4 regions of the Kitasatospora sp. NPDC088160 genome follow, and region 4 is predicted to be linked to each of the others. Evidence: riboswitches for the same ligand, from Rfam matches in the RefSeq annotation. Region 4 holds a riboswitch; each other region holds the start of a gene.

Region 1 (5,699 bases), on a different contig from region 4:
GCCCGGGCGGCACCGACCCGCTGGAGATCCGACTGGCCGCCGCTGCGGCGACGGCCGCGATCCGGGTCGCGCTGGAGGAATGGGCCGCCTCGGACGCGCCCACGACCGGCCCGGGCTCCCCGCGGGAGCTCGGTGCGCGCTGCATGCGCGAACTCACGGCGGGGCTGCGGCTCTACGGGCGGGAGGGCTGGGCCCGCCCGGCCGCGAACAGGTGACAGATAACAGCTGACAGATTTCGTTATCTGTTATCTGTTATCTGTCGGCTGTCATCTGTCATCTGTTCCTCCTCCCCGGCCCCGTTAGGGTGGGTGATCGCGCGCCCCGGTGGGGGAACCGGGGTGACCACCTCGGATGTCCTGGACGGAGGGGGCGGGGAGTTCGAGGCGTGGGAGCAAGTAGGACATGGGTCTGACGAGCCACAAGGTGTTGGCGCTGGCCGTATTGATCGCCGTCGTGATGACGGCCGGCACGGTCTGGCTGTGGCCAAGACTCGCCAAGCAGACCTGGCAGGCGGTGCTCGGCCGGATCGGCTCCCTGCTCGCCACCCAGCTCGCGGTGCTGGCCGCGCTCGGCCTGGTGGCGAACAACTACTTCGCCTTCTACAGCAGTTGGGACGACCTGCTGGGCACCGGTGACACCGGCCCGGTGGTGATCCACAACAAGGCGGACGCGTCCGGCCGGCTGCTCGTGGAGACGATCGGCCACGCCTCCGTCAAGGGCGGCGGCGCGATGGGCCGCGAGCCCAGCCAGTCCGGTGAGATCCGCAAGGTGCGGATCGACGGCGCGGCCAGCCGGCTGTCCACCGAGGGGTACGTCTTCCTGCCGCCGCAGTACTTCCAACCGGAGTACGCGCAGCGGCAGTTCCCGGCGGTGATCGTCAGCACCGGCTTCCCCGGGATCGCCGAGAACCTGATCACCCGGTTCAACTACCCGGGCGCAGCGCTCAAGTTGCTCCAGGACGGCAACATGCAGCCGACCGTCATGGTGCTGATGCGCCCCTCGCCGGCCCTGCCGCAGGACACCGAGTGCGAGGACATTCCGGGCGGCGCGCAGTCCGACACGTACTTCACCAAGGACGTCCCTTCAGCGATCCAGGCGAGCTTCCGGGTCTCCTCCGACCCGCAGGCCTGGGCCTTCATGGGCAACTCGACCGGCGGCTACTGCGCCCTCAAGCTGGCCATGCGCCACCCGGACGTCTTTCCGACCGCCGTCGCGCTCTCCGCCTACTACGACGCCGCCGACGACCCGACCACGGGCGACCTGTTCGGCGGCAGCAAGCAGCGTCGTGACGAGGCCAACCTGATGTGGCGGTTGAAGAACCTGCCGCAGCCCAAGGTGTCCGTGCTGCTGGCCGGCACCAAGAAGGGCGACGGCGACTACCGGCGCGACACCGAGGCCTTCGTCGACGCCGTGCAGTCCCCGATGAAGGTCTCCTACAGCATGTTGGAGAACGGCGGCCACAACTTCGAGACCTGGAGCGCGCTGCTGCCGTCCTCGCTGGAGTGGCTGTCCCAGCACCTCAAGGTCCCGAACCAGGCCGCCTGAGCAGACCGTCTGAGCAGACCGTCTGAGCAGGCAGTCTGCCCAGACGGCCTGAGTAAGCCGACGGACAGCGAGGGGGCGCGGGGGCGGTGAGGCTCAGGCCACCCGCTCCAGCGTCCCGGTGTGCAGCTCGCCGACCCGGCCGCCCTCGCCCTCGTACGTCCAGAAGGCGCGTACCGTCAGCCGGCCGAGGTCCATCACGTGGCTGACGGTGATCCCGCTCTCCTCGGTCCAGCTGATGAAGTAGATCTCCGGCGCCACCTCGGCGACGTGCAGCCGCACGTCCTCCCACTGGCCCGCCGACTCGCCGAGGCCCTCCCAGCGCAGCCGCCTGCCGTCGGCCGAGTAGGTGTTGCGGAAGGCCGCGCCGTTGTCGGCCCGGAAGAGGTAGGTGCGGCCGGCGAAGGCGGGCAGGGGCGCGGTCATGGTGGGGCGGTACCTCGTTCCTGTGGGGCCGTGCACGGCGGTCTTGTGCACTGCGGAAGATGTCGGACCTCCAATTTATCCGACCCGGTGAGCCGGGTGGGCGCACCCGTGGACGGTGCGCCACGGCACCGGCCGCCACCGCGCAGGCCGGCGCGGTGTGCGGCGGGCACCTGGGCGCCCGCCGGCGGCCGGTCCTACCGTCCACCCCCATGAGACGCACCCCCACTCCCGTGCGGCACACCCCCACCGCCGTCAGACGCACCCCCACCGCGTTGTCCGCCCTCCTGCTCACCCTCGCCGCGCTGCTCCTCGGCACCCCCACTCCCGCCCAGGCCACCGTCGCCCAGACCGCCACTGCCCAGACCGCCGCCCAGGCGGCCACCGCCCCGCTCGCCCTCGAAGCCGCCTTCCCCGCCCCCGGCAACGGCTGGGCCAAGGTCGAGCGCTACCTCGACACCACCCCCGGCTTCCGTACCGAGCAGTACCCGGCCGACGGCCGCGGCGACCAGGACGGCGCCCGCCGGACGTACTTCGGCGGCACCGGCCAGCCCTCCTCCAGCCGCTTCCTGCTGTACTCGGCGACCGGCTGGGACACCGGTAGCCGTCCGACCCCCGTGCTGCTGGTCCACGGCGCCAACGACAACGCCGACCGCGCCTGGGCGAACCCGGGGGAGAGCGGCACCTGCGGTGCCTCCGCCTGCCCGTCCACCGGCCTCGCCCAGTACCTCGCCGGCACCGGCCACCGGGTGTTCGCCATCGGCTTCGCCCACAAACAGGGCGACAACCTGCTCCAGGCGCAGGCCGTCGGCGACGCCGTCGCGCTGATCCGGGCCCGCCTCGGCGTCCCCCAGGTGGACGTGGTGGCCTGGAGCAAGGGCGAGGTCGCCGCCCGGGCGTACGTGTCCTCGGTGCGCCCGTCCTGGGGGCGGGCCTACGCGGGCGACGTGCGCCGCCTGATCACCCTCGGGGGCCCGAACGGCGGGCTCGACTACGTGTACGCGCACGGCTGGTCGTTCGACCTCGCGAGCTGGCCGGCCTGCGGCGGCACCGCCAACGCGCCGTCCCCGCACCTCTACATGACCTGCTACGGCACCTACACGGCGCAGCCCTGCCTCGGCGTGCTGCCCACCGGCGGCTACGACTGCTACCCGGGCCAGCGCCAGCTGCTCGCCCGCTGGGACGGCCGGTACGGGGTGGACGGCACCGCCCAGGACTGGTGGACCACCTACTACGGCGGCCAGGGCTTCTACACCTCCGGCCAGGGCATCCAGGCGGCGATCGACGCCGGTTCGCTGATCGCGCCGCTGCAACAGGCGGGCGTCCCCGCGTCGGTGCGCACCTATCTGCTCGCGGGCGGGTCCGCCGACATCCCGGGCGTGCTCAACGAGAACCGGGGGCCCAGCGACGGCATCGTGTTCACCGCGAGCGCCCTGGACACCACCGGCATCGCGACGATCGGCGGCACCCGGCTGCTCACCGGCCTCAACCACCTGGAACTCGCCTGGGCACCGGAGGCCGAGAGCCAGGTCGACAACTGGCTCGCTTGACCCGTGGACCGCCGATTCGCCGATTCGCCGATTCGTCGTTCGGCAGCTCGACGGCTCCGCTGATCCGTCCCAACTGATCCACCACGCAGCGTCGTTGATCGACACCACTGTGACCTGTGCGACAACCGGCCCGAGCAGGTTGTCCGTTCACGGACGGCCTGCCTAGCCTGCAACCGTCGTCCGCCCTCGCGGACCCCCGCCGCCGGGACGCCGAGTCCTGTCCACCCGCCGGCCGGCAACCGAGCACCACAGCGGACGGGAGCGGGGGAACCAAGGTCAGCGCCCGGCCCGTACGCTCCCGCGTGCGGGCCGTGGCTAGGGGTGAAGCCGCTTCCACCGGCGGCCGGGCTGCCTCAGCCCGAATCCGACAGCTCACCTCGCAGGCGTCGCAGAGGACACTGCCATGCACCAGCCTGCCCGGCGCCGCGCGCCGCGCCACGCCCGCCCCTCCCACCGGGGCCGCAACGCCGCCCTCGCCGTCACCGGAGCGCTCGCCGTCACCGGCGCCGGACTGCTCGGCCTGCCGGCCGTCTCCGGCGCCCAGGCCGCCACCGCCCCGACCGTCACCCAGGACCGGCTCGCCCCGGCGACCATGGTCGCCAACCAGGCCGCCACCGCCTCGCTGACCCTCCACTCCTCGGCCTGCTTCACCGCGAAGACCGTCGGCGTGGGCGTCCGGAACGCGGCCGGTGCGAACCTCGACTTCCCGGGCAACGCCTCCAATGTGCAGATCTGCCCGAGCGGCCTGTCCTTCACCAGCGGCGCACGCGCCCTGCCGGCCGGGACGTACACCCAGTTCGGCTTCTGGCAGGACCTCGGCGGGGCCTGGCACAACCTGGCCTCGCAGCAGCTGGTGGTCTCCAGCACCCCGGCGCCGACTCCGCCCCCGACCCCGACGCCCACCACGAAGCCGACTCCCGCCCCGACCCCGACTCCCGCCCCGACCCCGACGGCGACCCCCACCGCGAAGCCGACCCCGACGAGCAGCCCGAGCCCGAGCAGCCCGAGCGCCACCGCCAGCCCGTCGGCCGGCACCCCCGCATCCCCGGTCGCCGGCAAGTCGCTGACCTGGTCCGACGAGTTCAACGGCCCGATCAGCTGGGGCTCGCGCTGGGTCGGCGACAAGAGCACCGCGTACAAGTACGGCAACCACAACCCGGACGACAACAAGCTCGACCTGCTGAACAAGAACAACGTCAGCGTCGCGAACGGGGTCGCCACCTTCACCGCCGCGCCCGGCACCACCACGCTGGAGAACGGCAAGCAGGCCTGGAACACCGGCTTCCTGACCACCGAGGGCTCCAGCGAGGGCTTCCAGGTCAGGACCGGCGACTACGCCGAGACCCGGGTCAAGCTGCCGTCCGGCTCCGGCGCCTGGCCGGCCTTCTGGACCTGGAAGAACGGCAACGGGGAGGTCGACTCCTTCGAGTACCACCCCGACAACCCGAACCTGCTGGAGCTGACCAACCACGTCAACCCCGGCAACCCCAAGTACTACACCGACGCCGGCGCCGTCGCGAAGGACCAGTGGGTGACCATCGGCACCTATTACGGCGCCACCTCGGTGGACTGGTACGTCAACGGCGCCAAGGTGTTCTCGGACGGCAAGGGCGTCGGCGCCAACTGGTCGGCGTACCTGATCCTCAACCTGTCGGTCGGCGCGGGGAAGTACCACCCGGCGCCGCAGGGCACCGCCCCGATCACCTTCGCCGCCGACTACGTCCGCGTGTACCGGTAGGGCCTTCGGGGCTTCCGGGTCAGGAACCGGGAGCCGTCTCGACCACCGTGATGTCGAACGGCTGCCGGTTGTTCCCCTCGTCCGGGTCGTCCACGCCGCGCACCGCGACCGAGCCGCCGGTGAGCTTGCCGATCCGCAGGTCCGGGGAGAGGTGCACCGGTACCAGCGCGGTCGCGCTGCGCAGCGGGGGCAGTCCGGCCGGGAAGACACAGCGCACCTGTCGGCCGTTGAGCCGTACCTCGCAGTCCTCGGGGAAGTACGGGCCCACTGGGGAGACCCCGGGAGGCAGCGTCACCAGCACGGTGAACGGTGCGGCGGTGGTGTCCGGGCCGCGGTTGGCGATGAAGGCGTGGACGGTGGTGGTGCCGCCGGGCGGGGCGGCGTCCGGGTCGAGCCGGACCACCTCCAGATCGGAGCGGGACGCCGTGGGGGCTGCCGTGTCCACC
Region 2 (5,699 bases), on a different contig from region 4:
GAACAGCAGCACCGCGAGCACCGCGAGGATCACGGTGAGGCTGCGCATCAGCGCGCGGTCGGCGAACCAGCCGCCCAGCAGGTTGCCGACGAACAGGCCGACGCCGAACAGGAAGAGCAGCCAGGTGACGCTGCTCGGGGCGAAGCCGGCCAGTTCGGTCATCATCGGCGTGATGTAGGTGAACATCGCGAAAATGCCGCCCCAGCCGAGCACGGTCATGGCGAGCGCGAGCCAGAGCCGCAGGGTCCGGAAGACGGCCAGTTCGGGGCCGAGCCGGGCGGCGCCCGCCCGCGGCTGGACGGGCACCAGCGCCGCGATCCCGGCGAGGCCGAGCAGGCCGAGCCCGGCGACGACGTAGAACGTGGAGCGCCAGCCGAAGTGCTGGCCGAGCAGGGTGCCCATCGGGACGCCCAGCACGTTGGCGGCGGTGAGGCCGGTGAACATCAGGGCGATGGCGCCGGCCCGCTTGTGCGGGGCGACCAGGTCGGCGGCGACGACCGAGCCGATGCCGAAGAACGCGCCGTGCGCGAAGGCGCTGACGATCCGCCCGATCATCAGCAGCCCGAAGGCGGGGGCGACGGCCGCGATCAGGTTGCCCACCACGAACAGGCCCATCAGCGTCAGCAGCATGCCCTTGCGGGGGGCCCGGGTGCCGAGGATGGTGAGCAGCGGGCCGCCGACCACGACGCCGAGCGCGTAGCCGGAGATCAGCAGACCGGCGGTGGGGATGGAGACCGAGAAGTCGCCGGCGACCTCGGGCAGCAGGCCCATGATCACGAACTCGGTGGTGCCGATACCGAAGGCGCTGATCGCCAGCGCCAGGAGCGCGAGGGGCATGAGGGACCGCTTTCCAGAGAGAACCGTTGCGCATGCAACTACCAGCGTCGACAATACGAGACACCCGCGGGTACTTGCAAGCGCCACCTATCCCCGACGACAGCAATCCCGGCCACGCCACTTGCCACACCCTCGAGCGGAGATTAGGTTAGGCTCACCTAACTAACTGGAGGTCCGTCATGAGCCTGCCCGCCGGCGACGCCGAGGTGCCCGAACCCACCACCGCCGAGCGCGTCCAGAGCCTGCTCAGCGCGACCTCCTCGCTCACCGTCCGCGCCTTCGGCGAACACCACGACCTCGACTCCCCGGTCTCCGTCCACGGCTCCCGGCTGCGCCTGCGCGCCCGACTGGGCGACCCGCTCGCCACCGCCGCCGCCCGCGCCACCGACGGACTCGCCGTCGTCCTGGACGTCACCGACATCTCCCCCGTCGCCGTCCGCGACCGGATCCGCGCCCGCCTCACCCTGGCCGGCCGACTGCACCTGGCCCACCTCGCCGACGACGGCCTCAGCGTCCACCTGCGCGTGGACGTCGCCCACGCCGTCCTCGCCACCCCGTACGGCACCGGCGCGCTCACCGCCGGCGACCTCGCCCTCGCCACGCCCGACCCGCTGGCCCGCTACGAGGCCGCCATGCTCACCCACCTCGCCGACGACCACGCCGACGCCCTCGCCGTCCTCACCCGGCTGCTCGACCCGGACCTGCTCGCCCAGCACCCGGAGGTCCGCCCGCTCGCCCTGGACCGCCACGGCCTGGTCCTGCGCCTGGACCACCCGCACGGCCACCGCGACGTCCGCCTGGTCTTCCCCGAACCGGCCGCCGACACCGAGGACTTCGGGCAGCGGATGCACGAGCTGCTGACCGCCGCCCAGCACGGGCTGCCCGCCCACCGGCTCTGAACCGGCCCGCCAGACCGTCGGCCTGACTCGTCGCCACTTCGCCTCGGGGGCAGCCGGCAAGGCCCGGAAACGACAGCGGCCGGCCCGGCTCGCGAGAGAAGTCTCGCGAGCCGGGCCGGCCTGGGCGTGTCCCGCGCCCATGTCCACTGCTGCGGCGATCACCCGGTCGAGCGGTCACCCGACATGACCATCCCGGGCGGTCGATTCGCCCCGTAGCAGCGGTGGTTCCTCATCCGGCAGATCCGGCACATCCGGTACGGGTCAGAGCGCGACGCCGTGGGCCCGCAGGTAGGCGACCGGGTTGATGTCCGAGCCGTACTCCGAGCCGTTGCGGATCTCGAAGTGCAGGTGCGGGCCGGTCACGTTGCCGGTCGCGCCGGAGAGGCCGATCTGCTGTCCGGCCTTGACGGCCTGACCGATCTTCACACCGATCGAGGAGAGGTGCGCGTACTCGGCGTAGTGGCCGTCGGCGAGCTTGATCTCGACCTCGTTGCCGTAGGCGCCGCCGTTGCCGGCCTTCACCACGACACCGTTGCCGACGGCGCGCAGCGGGGTGCCGGTGGAGGCGACAAAGTCCTGGCCGGTGTGGTGGCCGGAGGCCCACATCGAGCCTGCCACGCCGTACGCGGTGCCCAGCTTCGGGCCGGCCAGCGGGGCGACGAAGGCCGAAGCGGCGGCGACCGGCACGGCGGTGACCACGGCGGACGGCGCGGCGGTCTGCAGCTGGGCCTGGAGCTGGGCGGACGGCTTGGCCGCCTCGGTCCGGACCTCCGGCTGGGCCTGCGGCTTGGCGGTGGTGGCCGGCGCGGCGTCCTGGGCGGACGGCTGGGCGGGCTTCGCCGGGGCAGCGGGCTTGGCCGGGGCGGCCTGGCCGGCGATCACGAGCCGCTGACCGGGGAAGATCAGGTCCGGGTTGCCGCCGACGACCTCACGGTTGTGGTCGTACAGCGCCTGCCAGCCGCCGTCGACGTGCTGGGCGTCGGCGATCCGGGACAGGGTGTCGCCGCTGACGACGCGGTAGCTCTCCTGCGACGAGGCCTGGGCCTGGTCGGCGGGAGCGGCGGCCGGGGCGGCGGTGACCGCGGCGGCCGGCGCGGGGTGGGCCTGGGCGCTCATCGCGGTGACGAGCGGCAGGGCGAAGGAGACACCGGTGACGGCGGTGGCGATCCCGATGCGGGCGGCGCGGGGCAGGGCGATACGACGAGCCTGTGCAGGCATGGAATTTTCCTCTCCGACGCCTGCGAGGTGAGCTGTCGGGTTCGGGCTGGAGTTGCCCGGCCGCACATGCGGCTTCACCCCTAGCCGGCCCTGGATCCGGGTACGCGAAAGCGTGCCGTTTCCGGTCCGGCGACTTACCTGTGGGTCCCCCGCTCCTGCCGTACAGAGTTCGGTGCGAGCCACCGGGCAGCGGCAGGATTCGGCGTTCCACCCGGTGGATCCGTCCGGACTGGCCGGGCGGTCGCTGAACTAAAACCCATCCGTTCGGGTGAAGCAATGTCGATCACTTGAACCGGCAACAACCCCCCGAGCTGCGGTGACCCTCCGAATGATCGGCTGCACCGTACGTGCACAATCCATTCACCCGGCGCCACTGATCCACGACGCTGCGCCGATTCCGCCACCGCTGCGCACCCGCCCGCTCACGCACCGCGCACCCACCGACACACCCCCCGGTGACCCTTGTCACGTACGCCCCACGGGCGCAGGATCGGCCCGTGGCCACCTCCGAAGCAGGAACACTGCGCCTGGGCACCTCGCGGGGACGCTGGGTCCTCCTCGCGACGGTGCTCGGCTCCAGCATGGCGATGCTCGACGGCACCGTGGTGAACGTCGCGCTGCCCCGCATCGGCACCGATCTCGGCGCCTCCCTCGCGTCCCTGCAGTGGACGCTCAACGCCTACCTGCTCACCCTGGCCGGACTGATCCTGCTCGGCGGCGCGCTCGGCGACCGGTACGGCCGGCGCCGGGTCTTCCTGATCGGCGTGCTCTGGTTCGCCGCCGCCTCCGCGGCCTGCGCCGCCGCCCCCACCATCCACGTGCTGATCGCCGCCCGCGCCGTCCAGGGCATCGGCGGGGCGCTGCTCACCCCCGGTTCGCTCGCCATGCTGCAAGCCGTCTTCCACCCGGACGACCGCTCGGCGGCGGTCGGCCTGTGGTCGGGCCTCGGCGGGGTGTCGGCCGCGGTCGGCCCCTTCCTCGGCGGCTGGCTGGTGGACGGCCCCGGCTGGCGGTGGATCTTCCTGCTGAACCTTCCGCTCGCGGCCGCCGTGGTCGCGGTCACCTCCCGGTTCGTCCCCGAGAGCCGGAACGAGAGCGCCGTCGGCCGCTTCGACGTCCCCGGCGCGCTGCTCGCCGCGCTCGCCCTCGGCGCGATCACCTACGCGCTGACCGCCGCCGGGGAGGGCCTGTCCCCCGCGGTCTGGCTCACCGGCGCGATCGGCCTGCTGCTCGGCGCTGCCTTCATCGCGGTCGAGCGCCGCGCCGCCGAGCCGATGCTGCCGCTCGGCCTCTTCTCCTCCCGGCTGTTCACCGCCGTCAACCTGGTCACCCTCTGCGTCTACGCGGCGTTCAGCGGGGTGTTCTTCCTGCTGGTGGTGCAGTTGCAGATCGTCTCCGGCTTCTCCCCGCTGGTCTCCGGCCTCGCCCTGGTCCCGATCACCGTGCTGATGCTGACCCTGTCGGCGCGCGCCGGGCGGCTGGGCAAGCGGATCGGCCCCCGGATCCCGCTCACCGTCGGTCCGCTGCTGTGCGCCGCCGGGGTGCTGCTGATGCTGCGCACCGGCCCCGGCTCCTCCTACTGGGCGGACGTGCTGCCCGCCGTCACGGTGCTGGGCTGCGGGATGACCCTGTTGGTCGCGCCGCTGACGGCGACGGTGCTGGCCGCCGTCGAGGTCCGGCACGCGGGCATCGCCAGCGGCGTCAACAACGCCGCCGCCCGCGCGGCCGGGCTGCTCGCGGTCGCCGCGCTGCCCTCGCTCGCCGGGCTGAGCGGCGACGCCTACCGGGTGCCGTCCGCGGTGGACTCGGCCTTCCGCACCGCGATGCTGATCTGCGCCGGGCTGCTGGTCACCGGCGGTCTGACGGCCTTCGCCACCGTCCGCGGCAACGTGCTCGCGCCGGTGGACCGCCCGGTGGCCGAGCCGGACTGCGAGTGGGCCTGCGGCACCACCCCGCCGCTCGACCCGGGCCACGTCCACACGGACGAGGGCCCCGCCACCGGATCGGCAGCAGGGCCCTCAGCCAGCTGACGAATCGTCAGAGGATGTCACCGGGCGCGTACTTGGCGGCCTCCGGGTAGGCGGCGGCGACGGCCTCCACCTGGCGGACCACCTCGGCGACCTGGGCACCGGCCGCACCGGTGAAGGAGAGCCGGTCGGCCAGCAGCGCGTCCAGCCCGGCCCGGTCCAGCGGGATCCGCTCGTCGGCGGCCAGCCGGTCCAGCAGCTCGTTCTCGCGGGCGCCCGCACGCATCGCCAGCGCGGAGGCGACGGCGTGCTCCTTGATGACCTCGTGCCCGGCCTCCCGGCCGACGCCCGCGCGCACCGCGCCCATCAGCACCTTGGTGGTGGCGAGGAACGGCAGGTAGCGGTCCAGCTCGGCCTCGATCACGGCGGGGAAGGCGCCGAACTCGTCGAGGACGGTCAGGAAGGTCTCCAGCAGGCCGTCGAAGGCGAAGAAGGCGTCCGGCAGCGCGACCCGGCGCACCACCGAGCAGGAGACGTCACCCTCGTTCCACTGGTCGCCGGCCAGCTCGCCGGTCATCGAGGCGTAGCCGCGCAGGATGACGGCCAGGCCGTTGACGCGCTCGCAGGAGCGGGTGTTCATCTTGTGCGGCATCGCCGAGGAGCCGACCTGGCCCTCCTTGAAGCCCTCCGTGACCAGCTCGTGGCCGGCCATCAGACGGATGGTCTTGGCCAGACTGGACGGCGCGGCGGCCAGCTGGACGAGGGCGGTGAGCACCTC
Region 3 (5,699 bases), on a different contig from region 4:
CGGTCGGCGGGGCGGGTGCTGGCGGGGGACGCGGGGCATCCGCAGGTGGCGGCGGTGCGGCAGGCCGGGGTGGAGGTCGAGGTCGTGGCGGCGGGGTCGGCACCGGCGCTGGCGCGGCTGCTGACCGGGCAGCCGGGCGGGGCTGGGCCGACGGTGTGGCTGGGCAGCCCGGACGGGGATCCGGGGCTGACGGACGCGCTGGCGCGGCTGGCGGTGGAGCACGCCGGTGAGGTGCCGGAGATCGAGGTGCTGCCGGGGTCGTACGACCTGCCGGGGGCGCGGCTGCTGGACCTGGTGTCGGTGATGGACCGGCTGCGCTCGCCGGGCGGTTGCCCGTGGGACGCCGAGCAGACGCACGAGAGCCTGGTGAAGTACCTGGTCGAGGAGGCGTACGAGCTGGTCGAGGCGATCGAGGAGGGGGACCGGGAGACGCTGCGCGAGGAGTTGGGCGACGTGCTGCTCCAGGTGTTCTTCCACTCCCGGATCGCCGAGGAGCACCCGGCGGAGGCGTTCTCGATCGACGACGTGGCCGGTGACATCGTCGAGAAGCTGATGTACCGGCACCCGCACGTGTTCGGGGACGTCGAGGCGGAGGGCGCCGCCGAGGTGGAGGCGAACTGGGAGCAGCTGAAGGCGGCCGAGAAGGCGGACCGGGAGTCGGTGCTGGACGGCGTGCCGGCCGGGCTGCCGTCGCTGGCGTACGCGGCGAAGCTGGTGTCGCGGGTGCGCCGGGCGGGCTTCGCGGGCGTGCCGGACGAGCCGTACGCGCTGCCGGCGGAGCTGACGGCGCAGTCGGCGGGCCGGCTGCTGCTGGCGGTGGCGCAGCGGGCGCACGACGCCGGGGTGGACGTGGACGCGGCGCTGCGCTCGGCCGCGCGCGGTTACCGGGACGCGGTGCGCGCGGCCGAGGGCCTCGGGCCGGTCGGCGAGTAGCGGGCCCGGGCAGGGCCTCAGGCGGCCGTGGCGGTGTTCTCGATCGGCCGCCGCTGCCGGGGGACGACTTCGCCGATGGCCTCGCCGACGAGGGCGAGGAGTTCGGCGAGGCGTTCGAGGTCGAGGCGGGCGGGCAGTTCGGCGAGCGAGACGATCCGCTCGCCGTCGGGGCCGGCGACGCAGAACAGGTCGATGGGGCCGAGGTGCTTCTCGGCGGTGTCGACGAGGGCGGCGACGTCGCTGGGGCGGCGGATGTCGCCGCCGACGCCGACGACGGGGCAGCCCGGCCGGTCGAGTTCGGTGGCGAGGTCCTCGGCGACGCCCGCACGCTGGTCGGCGATCAGCACTCCGGCGGCGCCGGCGGCGGCGAACCGGCGGGCGAGCTCGGCTCCCGATCCGCCGTCGAGTACCGCGATGACGACGACTGCCCCGCTGACCCGCATGGTCTGCTCCTCCCTGTGGGCGACACCGCACCGGCGCCCACGATTTCTGCGGAGGATCGTAGGCAGGTCCTGACCCTCCGCAACAGGGATTACCCCTCAGGTGACCAGGGTCACGCCCGCCACCCGGCCAAGAGCTGTCCAAGAGCTGTCCACGGACCGTCCACGGGGCGTCCACGGAGCGTTGGCGGGCCGTCCGCCGGGTGTTGACGATCCGGCCCCGCCGGTCGCGTCCGCCGGAGGCGGTGCGGCCCCGACCCACCGGATACGGTCGACGCATGCCAGTGCAGCCCGATCCCGCCGCCCCGCAGCTCTTCACCTGGGAGTTCGCCACCGATCCGTACCCCGCCTACGCCTGGTTGCGCGAGCACGCCCCGGTGCACCGCACGACGCTGCCGAGCGGGGTGGAGGCCTGGCTGGTGACCCGCTACGCGGACGCTCGGCAGGCGCTGGCGGACGGCCGGCTGTCGAAGAACCCGGCGCACCACAGCGAGCAGGCGCACCGCACCGGGCGGGTGGGAATTCCGGGGGAACGCCAGGCGGACTTGATGACGCATCTGCTGAACATCGACCCGCCGGACCACACCCGGCTGCGCCGGCTGGTGTCGAAGGCGTTCACGCCGCGCCGGGTGGCGGAGTTCGAGCCGCGGGTGCAGCAGCTCACGGACCGGCTGATCGACGGCTTCGCGCAGCGCGGTTCGGCGGACCTGATCCACGAGTTCGCGTTCCCGCTCCCCATCTACGCGATCTGCGACCTGCTGGGCGTGCCGGCCGAGGACCAGGACGACTTCCGGGACTGGGCCGGGATGATGATCCGGCACGGCGGCGGCCAACGCGGCGGCGTGGGGCGGGCGGTGAAGCGGATGCGGGCGTACCTGCTGGAGCTGATCCACCGCAAGCGGGCGGATCCGGGTGATGACTTGATCTCGGGCCTGATCCGGGCGAGCGACCACGGCGAGCACCTGAACGAGAACGAGGCCGCCGCGATGGCGTTCATCCTCCTGTTCGCGGGGTTCGAGACGACCGTCAACCTGATCGGCAACGGCACGTACGCGCTGCTGCGCAACCCGGAGCAGCGCAGGCTGCTGCAGGAGTCGGTGGTGCGCGGCGAGACGGCGCTGCTGGAGACCGGGATCGAGGAACTCCTGCGCTACGACGGGCCGGTGGAGATGGCGACGTGGCGTTTCGCGACGCGGCCGCTGTCGATCGGCGGGGTGGACATCCCGGTGGGCGATCCGGTGCTGGTGGTGCTGGCCGCGGCGGATCGCGATCCGGCCAGGTTCGCGGACGAGAACACCCTGGACCTGGCCCGCACGGACAATCCGCACCTGGGTTTCGGCCACGGGATCCACTACTGCATCGGCGCCCCGCTGGCCCGCCTGGAGGGGCGGAGCGCACTGGCCACGCTGCTTTCCCGGCTGCCGGACCTGCGGCTCGCGGAAAACCCGGAGAACCTGCGCTGGAGGGGCGGCCTGATCATGCGTGGCCTGCGGGAACTCCCGGTCGAATTCACTCCGGAGACCTGCTCTCCGCACGCGCCGCCGGGCACGCCGACCGACGCCCCGACACGCTGACGGCATGTCTCCGGCGGCCCGTGGAGCCAGGCCTGAACCCGCATTAATCCGGACATACCGCCGCCGTTGGTAGGCGATTGACCACGCGCCGTAATTTGTGTGTGATATCGGTGATATGAGCTTGTTATTGGTCTGATGATCTGTCTACTCTCCCTGGAGTTCGCAGCTGCGGACCTCGTGCGCGGAACGCCGAATCCTGCCCGCCGCGTCACGGGAAACCGACCAGACCCTGGGCAGGGGCGGGGGAACCAGGTTTGTTGCCGTTCCCCGACGGCTTGGGGTGAAGCCGCCCGAGCGGAATCGTTTCCGCTTTCGGCGGCCGGGCCACCTCCCGGTCCGAACCCGACAGCTCACCTCGCAGGCGTGCGGAGAGGGACCTCTTCATGCTGTTCGTTGGAACCGGCCGCCACCGCCGTCGCACCCAGACCGAGAAGGCCATCGCCGTCGCCGGTGTGGCCGGCGTCGGACTCGCGATGCCGCTCCTCACCGCCACCGGCGCCTCCGCCGCCCCGGCCTCCACCTGGGACGCCGTCGCCCAGTGCGAGAGCGGCGGCAACTGGAGCATCAACACCGGCAACGGCTTCTCCGGCGGCCTGCAGTTCACGCCCAGCACCTGGAAGGCGTACGGCGGCACCTCCTACGCCCCGCAGGCCAACCAGGCCAGCAAGGCGCAGCAGATCTCGGTCGCCGAGAAGGTGCTGGCCTCGCAGGGCCCGGGCGCCTGGCCGGTCTGCTCCCAGAAGGCCGGCCTGAGCAAGGGCGGCGCCCCGGCCTCCGTGGACACCTCCACGGACGCCAAGCCCGCCAAGCAGTCCGCCGCCAAGCCGACCCAGCAGGCGCAGGCCCCGAAGCCCGCCCAGCAGCCGGTCAAGCAGGCCGCCCCGAAGCCGGCCGCCCAGCAGCCCGTCCAGCAGGCCCCGCAGCAGACGCAGCCGCAGACCCAGGGCTTCTCCGGCAAGGCCGGCTGGGACGCCGACGCGAAGGTGTACTGGTACCAGAACAACGGCGCCTGGTACTGGACCAGCCACCAGAGCGTCTACCAGCAGTACGCGGGCCAGCCCGCCGCCCAGCCGCAGTACGCGCCCCGCGCCGCGCAGCCCGCGCAGTCCGCCCCGGCCGCGCAGCCCGCCGCCGCGCAGGGCGGTCACGACTACACCGTCCGGGCCGGCGACACGCTGTCGACGATCGCCGCCGCCCAGGGCGTGTCCGGCGGCTGGCAGTCGGTGTACGACGGCAACCGCGGCACCGTCGGCGGCAACCCCAACCTGATCATGCCCGGCCAGGTGCTGCACCTCGGCTGAGCGGCCCGGGCCCTGAACGGCCCGCGCCCTGCGGGCGAAGGGGGACGGGACCTGTCCCCCTTCGCCCGCATTCCCCCGTATTCGCCCGCTTCGATCGGGCAAGCAGGTGAACTACCGGTGGGTAGCCGGGCCACACGCTGAGACGGGACCGAGGCCAGCGCGGCCCCGGGGGCCGGGGCGGTTAGGCTCTGGTCGTAACGACTCCGCAATCGTCCCGCCGGCAGCACCCAACGTCAGCCGGACCCTGCTTCCGCAAGGAGATGCCTCGTGCCGTCCATCGATGTCGTCGTAGCCCGTGAGATCCTCGACTCGCGTGGCAACCCCACGGTCGAGGTCGAGGTCGGCCTCGACGACGGCAGCACCGGCCGTGCCGCTGTCCCGTCGGGTGCCTCCACCGGCGCCTTCGAGGCGCTCGAGCTGCGCGACGGTGACAAGAACCGCTACTTCGGCAAGGGCGTGGAGAAGGCCGTCCTGGCCGTCATCGAGCAGATCGGCCCGGAGCTGGTCGGCTACGACGCCACCGAGCAGCGCCTGATCGACCAGGCCATGCTCGACCTGGACGCCACCCCGGACAAGTCCTCGCTCGGCGCCAACGCGATCCTGGGCGTCTCGCTGGCCGTGGCGCACGCCGCCTCCGAGGCCAGCGACCTGCCGCTGTTCCGCTACCTGGGCGGCCCGAACGCGCACGTGCTGCCCGTTCCGATGATGAACATCCTCAACGGCGGTTCGCACGCGGACTCCAACGTCGACATCCAGGAGTTCATGATCGCCCCGATCGGCGCGGAGTCCTTCTCCGAGGCCGTCCGCTGGGGCGTCGAGGTCTACCACACCCTCAAGGGCGTGCTGAAGGAGCGCGGCCTGTCCACCGGCCTCGGCGACGAGGGCGGCTTCGCGCCGAACCTGGACAGCAACCGCGAGGCCCTGGACCTCATCACCGAGGCCATCCAGAAGGCCGGCTACGTGCCCGGCCGTGACATCGCGCTCGCCCTGGACGTCGCCGCGTCCGAGTTCTACGAGGACGGCGCCTACCAGTTCGAGGGCAAGGCCATCTCCGCCGCCGAGCTCATCGAGTACTACGCCGAGCTGGTCGACGCCTACCCGCTGGTCTCCATCGAGGACCCGCTGGACGAGTCGGACTGGGACGGCTGGAAGGCCATGACCGTCAAGCTGGGCGACAAGGTCCAGCTGGTCGGCGACGACCTGTTCGTCACCAACCCGGCCCGCCTGGCCAGGGGCATCGAGACCGGCACCGCCAACGCGCTGCTGGTGAAGGTGAACCAGATCGGCTCGCTGACCGAGACCCTGGACGCCGTCGAGCTGGCCCAGCGCAACGGCTACCGCTGCATGATGTCGCACCGCTCCGGCGAGACCGAGGACGTCACCATCGCCGACCTGGCCGTCGCCACCAACTGCGGCCAGATCAAGACCGGTGCCCCGGCCCGCTCCGAGCG
Region 4 (5,699 bases):
CGGACCAGGCGCCACCCTTGTAGAGGTCGTGCCGGACCCGCCCCTCCAACTGGAACCCGAGCCGGAGGAGCACCTTGGCCGAGGCGGCGTTGTCCACGTCGACCCGGGCCGCCAGCCGGTGCACGCCGAGGGCCTCGAAGGAGAGCTCGCAGAGCAGGCCGGCGATCTCGCCCGCGTAGCCGCGGCCCCAGACGTCGCGGCCCAGCACGTAGCCGAGGTGGGCGGAGCGGTGCTTGCCGAGGGTGAGGGAGGCGTGGGCGATCGGCACGGCGTCCACCGGGTCCTCGGCGTCGTCGCGCCGGGTGACGGCCAGCCGGTAGGTGTCCCGTTCCGGCGCCATCGCCTCCTCCAGGTAGAGCTCGATCTGGTCGGCGCAGGTTTCACGGTCGCGCGGCTCGAAGGGGAGGTAGCGGGTGACCTCCGGGTCGCTGAACAGCCCGTACAGCGCGTCCACGTCGCCGGCGGTGTGGTGATACTCGCGGATGGCCAGCCGGGGGCCGGTGAGTCGTACGGGGACCATGGCAGCCGACCCTACCCCCGGCCAGCGGTTACCGTTCGAGCTATGAACGACGAAGACCTGCGGCTCGCCCCGCGCACCAGGGCCTCCGACCTGCTCGCCTGGGCGGCGGAAGAGGACCGCGCCCCGGTGGCCGAAGCGCCGCTGCGCGCGGTGCTGGCCCTGCTGGAGCTGGGCGAGGGCAGGATGCACGACGGCTGGCCCGAACTGACCTCGAACGCGGTGGAGCACCTGCTGTACGAGCGGCTCTACCTGTACGTCCAACCCGAACCGGAGGCGGACCCGCTGGCGTACGGCGCCGCCGTCCGGCTGCTGACCGACCACCAGCGGGCCGCCAAGCGGCTCAACGCCAAGCGCCAGGAGCGGCTGCACGCCGAGGCCGAGTGGCAGGGCGAGGTCGCGGCCGGGCTGCTGCGCCGCGCCGACCTGGTGACCTGGCCCCGGCTGTACGCGCTGCTGCTGCACGCGTACGGGGCGGACGTCGCGGATCCGGAGGCGGTGCGGGAGTGGCTGACCGGCTTCCGGGAGCTGGCGCAGGAGGAGCGGCTGGCCGTGTTCGCCGCACTGGCGCAGACCGGCTGGCTGGACGAGGTGGACGAGCAGGGCTGGAGCCCGACCCGGGTGATCTCGGTCGGCATGGCCACCGACGGCGCGCGCCGGCTGCTGGAGCAGGGCCTGATGCGGCGCAGCTACCGCAACCTGGCCGAGCTGACCGCGCTGGGCCGGCCGATGCCGGACGAACTGGCCGGGGACTTCGGGGCGTTCGAGGAGGCGGCGGTGGAGGCCGCGCTCGACCTGTACGGGGAGTGGACGGTGCCCGGGCTGCCGCGACTGCTGGTGGAGGAGTTCCCGGACCTCGCGCCGGAGCCGGGGCAGGAGGAGATCGACGCGTACCTGGCCGGGCTGGCAGACCCGGCGCAGGAGTGACGCGGCGAAGCCCCGGCCGCGGTGCCTTCTGGTTCCGGCGGCCGGGGCTTCGCGGGTGCGTCAGGGGTTGACGCCGCGCTGCTGGAACCAGGTCTCCGGGTCGACGGGGGCGCCGCCACCGGGGCGGACCTCCACGTGCAGGTGCGCGCCGGTGACGTTGCCGGTGGCGCCGACCTTGCCGATCTGCTGGCCGGAGCCGACCTTGCCGGAGCCCTTGATGATCGAGGAGAGGTGGCAGTACCAGATCTCGGTGCCGTCGGGCAGGGTCTCGACGATCCGGTAGCCGTACGAGCCGGACCAGCCGGCCGAGGTGATGGTGCCCTGGCCGACCGCGTAGACGGGGGTCCCGGTGTCCGCGGCGAAGTCCAGGCCGGTGTGCAGGTGGGCCCAGTAGCGGGCGCTCTGGCCGTAGTGGGCGGTGAGGTGGTAGTCGCGCACCGGCAGGGTGAGGGCGGCGGCCTTGGCCCGCTCGGCCTCCTCGGCGGCCCGCTTGGCCTCGGCCTCCTTCGCGGCGGCCTTGGCCTCCGCCTCCTTCGCGGCCTGGACGCGGGCGTCCTCCTCGGCGGCGGTGCGCTGGCTGTCGGCCTGCAGCTGGATGCGGGCGGCGAGCGCGAGGCCGGGGTCGGCGGAGAGGGCGACCGGGGTCTCGTCCGGGGTCTCGATGGCGGGGGCGGCGGCCGGGGTGGCGGAGGCGAAGCCGGTGGCGCCCAGGGTGGCGGCGACGGCGGTGACGCCGAGCAGCGGGGAGGCCCCACGGACCTGACGCGGCATCCGGTGCCGGTTGGTCTCGGCCTCCGGGCCCGCGTACTCGGGGCCGTCCGGGCCGGGGTGGTCGAGGAGCCGGGTACCTGCTGCGAGGCCGGCCGGGTGTGCCGGAGTGTGCGTCGACGCCACGGAGGCGCGCTCCTTTCCTTCCTTCGCGCCTACCGGGTTAGCTGACGGGTTCGGAGCAGGAAGGTCTCCTACGGCCGGGCCGGAGCCCCGCCGATTCACCCCAAGGAACGTGGTTCCCCGGCTCCCTGACCTGCCCGGAGGCCGGTCGGCGGGATTAGGCGACGGCGCACGGTGCCGTCTGGGTACGGCGTTGACGACCGCGCTGCGTTATCAAACGTTAATCCTAGGAGGCCCTGATTCCAAGCCGTTCGCCCGGGACGACCGGAGACGGGCGGGGCACTCCGGGGCACGACGGGCGTTTTGTTCCCCTTGGACGCCCCTGCACCCCCTTGAGCACCGTTGACGCCACCTCACGTGATCGGACGTCAACGAACGGCCCTTCATCCGCGCACCCCCCGCCAGCCTCCCCCGCTCCGCAGGGCGCGAGGGCTTGACGGCTAAGGCTATTAGCCTTAGCTTTATGGCTATCGGCGGCAGCGCCGAAGCCCCGCACCGGCAACCCTCCGGAGGCCCACCATGAACGCCACCAGCGCCCCCACCACCCAGTACCTCGACGTCACCGGCGGCCGCCTCGCCTACGACGACACCCGACAGGGCGACGGCGCCCCCGTCGTGCTGCTCCCCGGAATGCTCGACACCCGCGCCGCCTACCGGCACCTCCGCCCGCTGCTGGCCGCCGCCGGCCGCCGGGTCATCACCATGGACCTGCGCGGCTTCGGGGAATCCTCGATCATCTGGGACGACTACTCCCCCGCCGCCATCGCCACCGACGTCCTCGCCCTGCTCGACCACCTCGGCATCGACCGCGCCGTCCTGGTCGGCAACTCCTACACCGGCGCGACGGTCGTCAAGGCCGCCGGCGACGCCCCCGAGCGGGTCGCCGGCATCGCCCTGATCGACGCCTTCATCGAGAACCCCCCGCCCGGCGCCCTCATGCGCGGCGCCCTCCGCGTCATGGGCTTCCTGACCGTCCACTCGCCCGCCTTCTGGGGCCTCTACCACCGCAAGCTGGCCTACCCGGGCGCCAAGCCCGCCGACTTCGACCCGTACGTGGCCGGACTCGTCGCCGCCATGCGCACCCCCGGCCGCAAGACCGCCACCCGCGGACACGTCAGCGGGGACTCCGCGCCCGTCGGCTGGACCGCGGCCGTGCGCTGCCCCTCGCTCGTCATCATGGGCAGCAAGGACCCCGACTTCCCCGAGCCGGAAGCCGTCGCCGACCGGCAGGCCATCGCGCTCAACGCGCGGAAGGTCATGATCGACGGATCCGGGCACTACCCGATGGCCGACAACCCGCAGGCCACCGCCGACGCCCTGCTGCCCTTCCTCGCCGAACTCGCCTGAGCCCCGCCCGCCCACGTCAGCCCCGCCACGCCACGTACGCCTTCCACCGACGGAGAGCCCACACCATGCCCCGAGTAGGACTCACCCCCGAGCAGGTCGTCGACCACGCCATCGCCCTCATCGACGAGCAGGGCGCCGACGCCCTCACCCTGGCCGCCGTCGCCGCCCGGGCCGGGGTCGCCACCCCGTCGCTGTACAAGCACGTCAGCGGCGGCCTCGCCGAACTGCGGCGGCTCATCGCCGTCCGGGTCACCGAGGAACTCGCCGACCGGCTCGCCGAGGCCGCCGTCGGCCGCAGCGGCGACGACGCCGTCGACACCGTCCTGCGCGCCTACCACGCGTACGCCACCGAGTACCCGCACCGCTACAACGCCCTCCCGCAGGCCCCGCAGCCGGACGACGACCTCACCCGCGCGGCCGGACGGCTCGTCGGGGTGATCATCGCCGTCCTGCGGGAGTACGGCCTCGACGGCGCGGAGGCGATCCACGCCGCCCGCACCGTCCGCTCCGTCGCCCACGGCTTCGCCTCCCTCTCCATCGGCGGCGGCTTCCAGCTCGCCGAAGACCTGGCCACCACCCAGAGCCGCCTCATCACCCTCCTCACCACCGGGCTCCGCACCTGGCCCACCCCCTGAGACGCCGGCCACCGCACCGGCCGCGGCACGACCCACCCGGTCTCCCACGACGACGGAACGGCCGGCGCACCGGGTGAGGCGTGCGCGAGAAGTCGGACCCGCCGACTTCCCGTGCGGCGGGCAGGCAGCGGGCCTGGGGGTGGTGGGGCCGGACGGGTTAGTGTGGCCGGGCTGACTGGTGGTCATGACAGGGGACCGCCGACCCCTTGGCGGAGGTCCACGTGCCCGCACCGATAGCGAGGGCGCGGCGGTGGTACCTGCGGCTGCTGGACGGGAACGCCCGGGCCGCGCGGTACGCGCTGGGGGTGCTGCTCGGGGTGACCGCGGTGCTGAGCGTGCTGCCGATCGTGCTGCCGTACAGCTGGCCGCCGTCGGCGCTGGTGCTGCCGCTGGTGGTCGGCGGGCTGCTGTTGCGGCGCGGGCAGCTGCTGGTGCTGGTGTGCGCGGCGCTGGCCGGCGGGGTGCTGGGGGCGGTGGTGCGGGATCCGCTCGGGGTGCGGATCGGGGTGACGCTGGTACTGGCCGCGACCGCGGTGACGGTGCTGGCCGCGAACCGGTTCCGGCACCGGCTGGGTCTGCGCGGGACCCAGGGCGATTCGATGCTGCTGGAGCTGGCCGAGCACACCCGGACGCTGGCCCGGCTTCCGGAGCGGCTGCTCGACTGGCACTTCGACAGTGCGCTGGCGCCGGCCGGCGACACCTCGTTCTCGGGTGACTTCCTGCTGTGCGCGCACCGCCCCGAGGAGGATCTGCTGGAGCTGCTGCTGGTGGACGTGTCGGGCAAGGGCAGCCGGGCAGCGGCCCGCTCGACGCACCTGTCGGGCGCGTTCGCGATGCTGCTGGGGCGGGTGCCGCCGGAGGCGTTCCTGCCGGCGGCCAACGACCACCTGGTGCGGATGGGCTGGGAGGACGACTTCGCGACGGCGGTGCACCTCGCGCTGCGCCCGGCGACGGGCGACTACCTGCTGTTCAACGCAGGCCATCCGGCGCCCGCGCAGTTCCGCCGGGCGGACGGCGGCGGCTGGGCGCGGTCGGGGCACGGCGGCCCGGCGCTGGGGCTGGTGTCGGGCGCGCTGTATCCGGCGGTGTCGGGGCGGCTGCGGCGGGGCGATTCGCTGCTGCTGTTCAGTGACGGCCTGGTGGAGGTGCCGGGTCGGGATCTGGACGAGGGGGTGGGTCGGCTGCTGGCGGCGGCCGAGCCCGTGGTGCGGCCGTGGCGGACGCAGCAGCAGCTCACCCGGGGTGCGGCGGAGCGGCTGGTCCGGACGGTGGCGCGGGACGCGGCGGACGACCGGACGCTGGTGCTGGTGCGCCGTCTGGGTCACCATTCACCCGCTTCAGCACCCGCTTGAGAAATAAGGTATTAAGAATTAAGTGCCCGT

What was found. Region 4 has a riboswitch for cyclic di-AMP ahead of ACIOGZ_RS08830 (M23 family metallopeptidase). Riboswitches for the same ligand answer to the same signal wherever they lie in the genome.
Region 1: linked by a shared signal. The riboswitch ahead of ACIOGZ_RS01530 (glycoside hydrolase family 16 protein) and the one ahead of ACIOGZ_RS08830 (M23 family metallopeptidase) in region 4 are both predicted to bind cyclic di-AMP.
Region 2: linked by a shared signal. The riboswitch ahead of ACIOGZ_RS12435 (LysM peptidoglycan-binding domain-containing M23 family metallopeptidase) and the one ahead of ACIOGZ_RS08830 (M23 family metallopeptidase) in region 4 are both predicted to bind cyclic di-AMP.
Region 3: linked by a shared signal. The riboswitch ahead of ACIOGZ_RS32615 (transglycosylase family protein) and the one ahead of ACIOGZ_RS08830 (M23 family metallopeptidase) in region 4 are both predicted to bind cyclic di-AMP.

The regions. Positions count from the first base shown of each region.
Region 1 is NZ_JBIUSS010000001.1:359,370-365,068, forward strand. It holds gene ACIOGZ_RS01510 (TetR family transcriptional regulator) at 1-215, shown strand, start outside; gene ACIOGZ_RS01515 (alpha/beta hydrolase-fold protein) at 403-1,545, shown strand; gene ACIOGZ_RS01520 (MoaF-related domain-containing protein) at 1,639-1,968, opposite strand; gene ACIOGZ_RS01525 (lipase) at 2,178-3,515, shown strand; cyclic di-AMP (ydaO/yuaA leader) riboswitch at 3,750-3,916, shown strand; gene ACIOGZ_RS01530 (glycoside hydrolase family 16 protein) at 3,919-5,253, shown strand; gene ACIOGZ_RS01535 (hypothetical protein) at 5,273-5,699, opposite strand, start outside.
Region 2 is NZ_JBIUSS010000007.1:35,097-40,795, reverse strand. It holds gene ACIOGZ_RS12445 (MFS transporter) at 1-837, opposite strand, end outside; gene ACIOGZ_RS12440 (DUF2470 domain-containing protein) at 1,017-1,736, shown strand; gene ACIOGZ_RS12435 (LysM peptidoglycan-binding domain-containing M23 family metallopeptidase) at 1,998-2,954, opposite strand; cyclic di-AMP (ydaO/yuaA leader) riboswitch at 2,957-3,139, opposite strand; gene ACIOGZ_RS12430 (MFS transporter) at 3,452-4,984, shown strand; gene purB (adenylosuccinate lyase) at 4,992-5,699, opposite strand, start outside.
Region 3 is NZ_JBIUSS010000025.1:7,136-12,834, reverse strand. It holds gene ACIOGZ_RS32630 (MazG family protein) at 1-933, shown strand, start outside; gene ACIOGZ_RS32625 (SDR family NAD(P)-dependent oxidoreductase) at 951-1,376, opposite strand; gene ACIOGZ_RS32620 (cytochrome P450) at 1,652-2,947, shown strand; cyclic di-AMP (ydaO/yuaA leader) riboswitch at 3,158-3,325, shown strand; gene ACIOGZ_RS32615 (transglycosylase family protein) at 3,331-4,248, shown strand; gene eno (phosphopyruvate hydratase) at 4,516-5,699, shown strand, end outside.
Region 4 is NZ_JBIUSS010000005.1:21,111-26,809, forward strand. It holds gene ACIOGZ_RS08820 (GNAT family N-acetyltransferase) at 1-520, opposite strand, end outside; gene ACIOGZ_RS08825 (hypothetical protein) at 563-1,444, shown strand; gene ACIOGZ_RS08830 (M23 family metallopeptidase) at 1,505-2,338, opposite strand; cyclic di-AMP (ydaO/yuaA leader) riboswitch at 2,351-2,509, opposite strand; gene ACIOGZ_RS08835 (alpha/beta fold hydrolase) at 2,855-3,682, shown strand; gene ACIOGZ_RS08840 (TetR-like C-terminal domain-containing protein) at 3,748-4,317, shown strand; gene ACIOGZ_RS08845 (PP2C family protein-serine/threonine phosphatase) at 4,539-5,669, shown strand.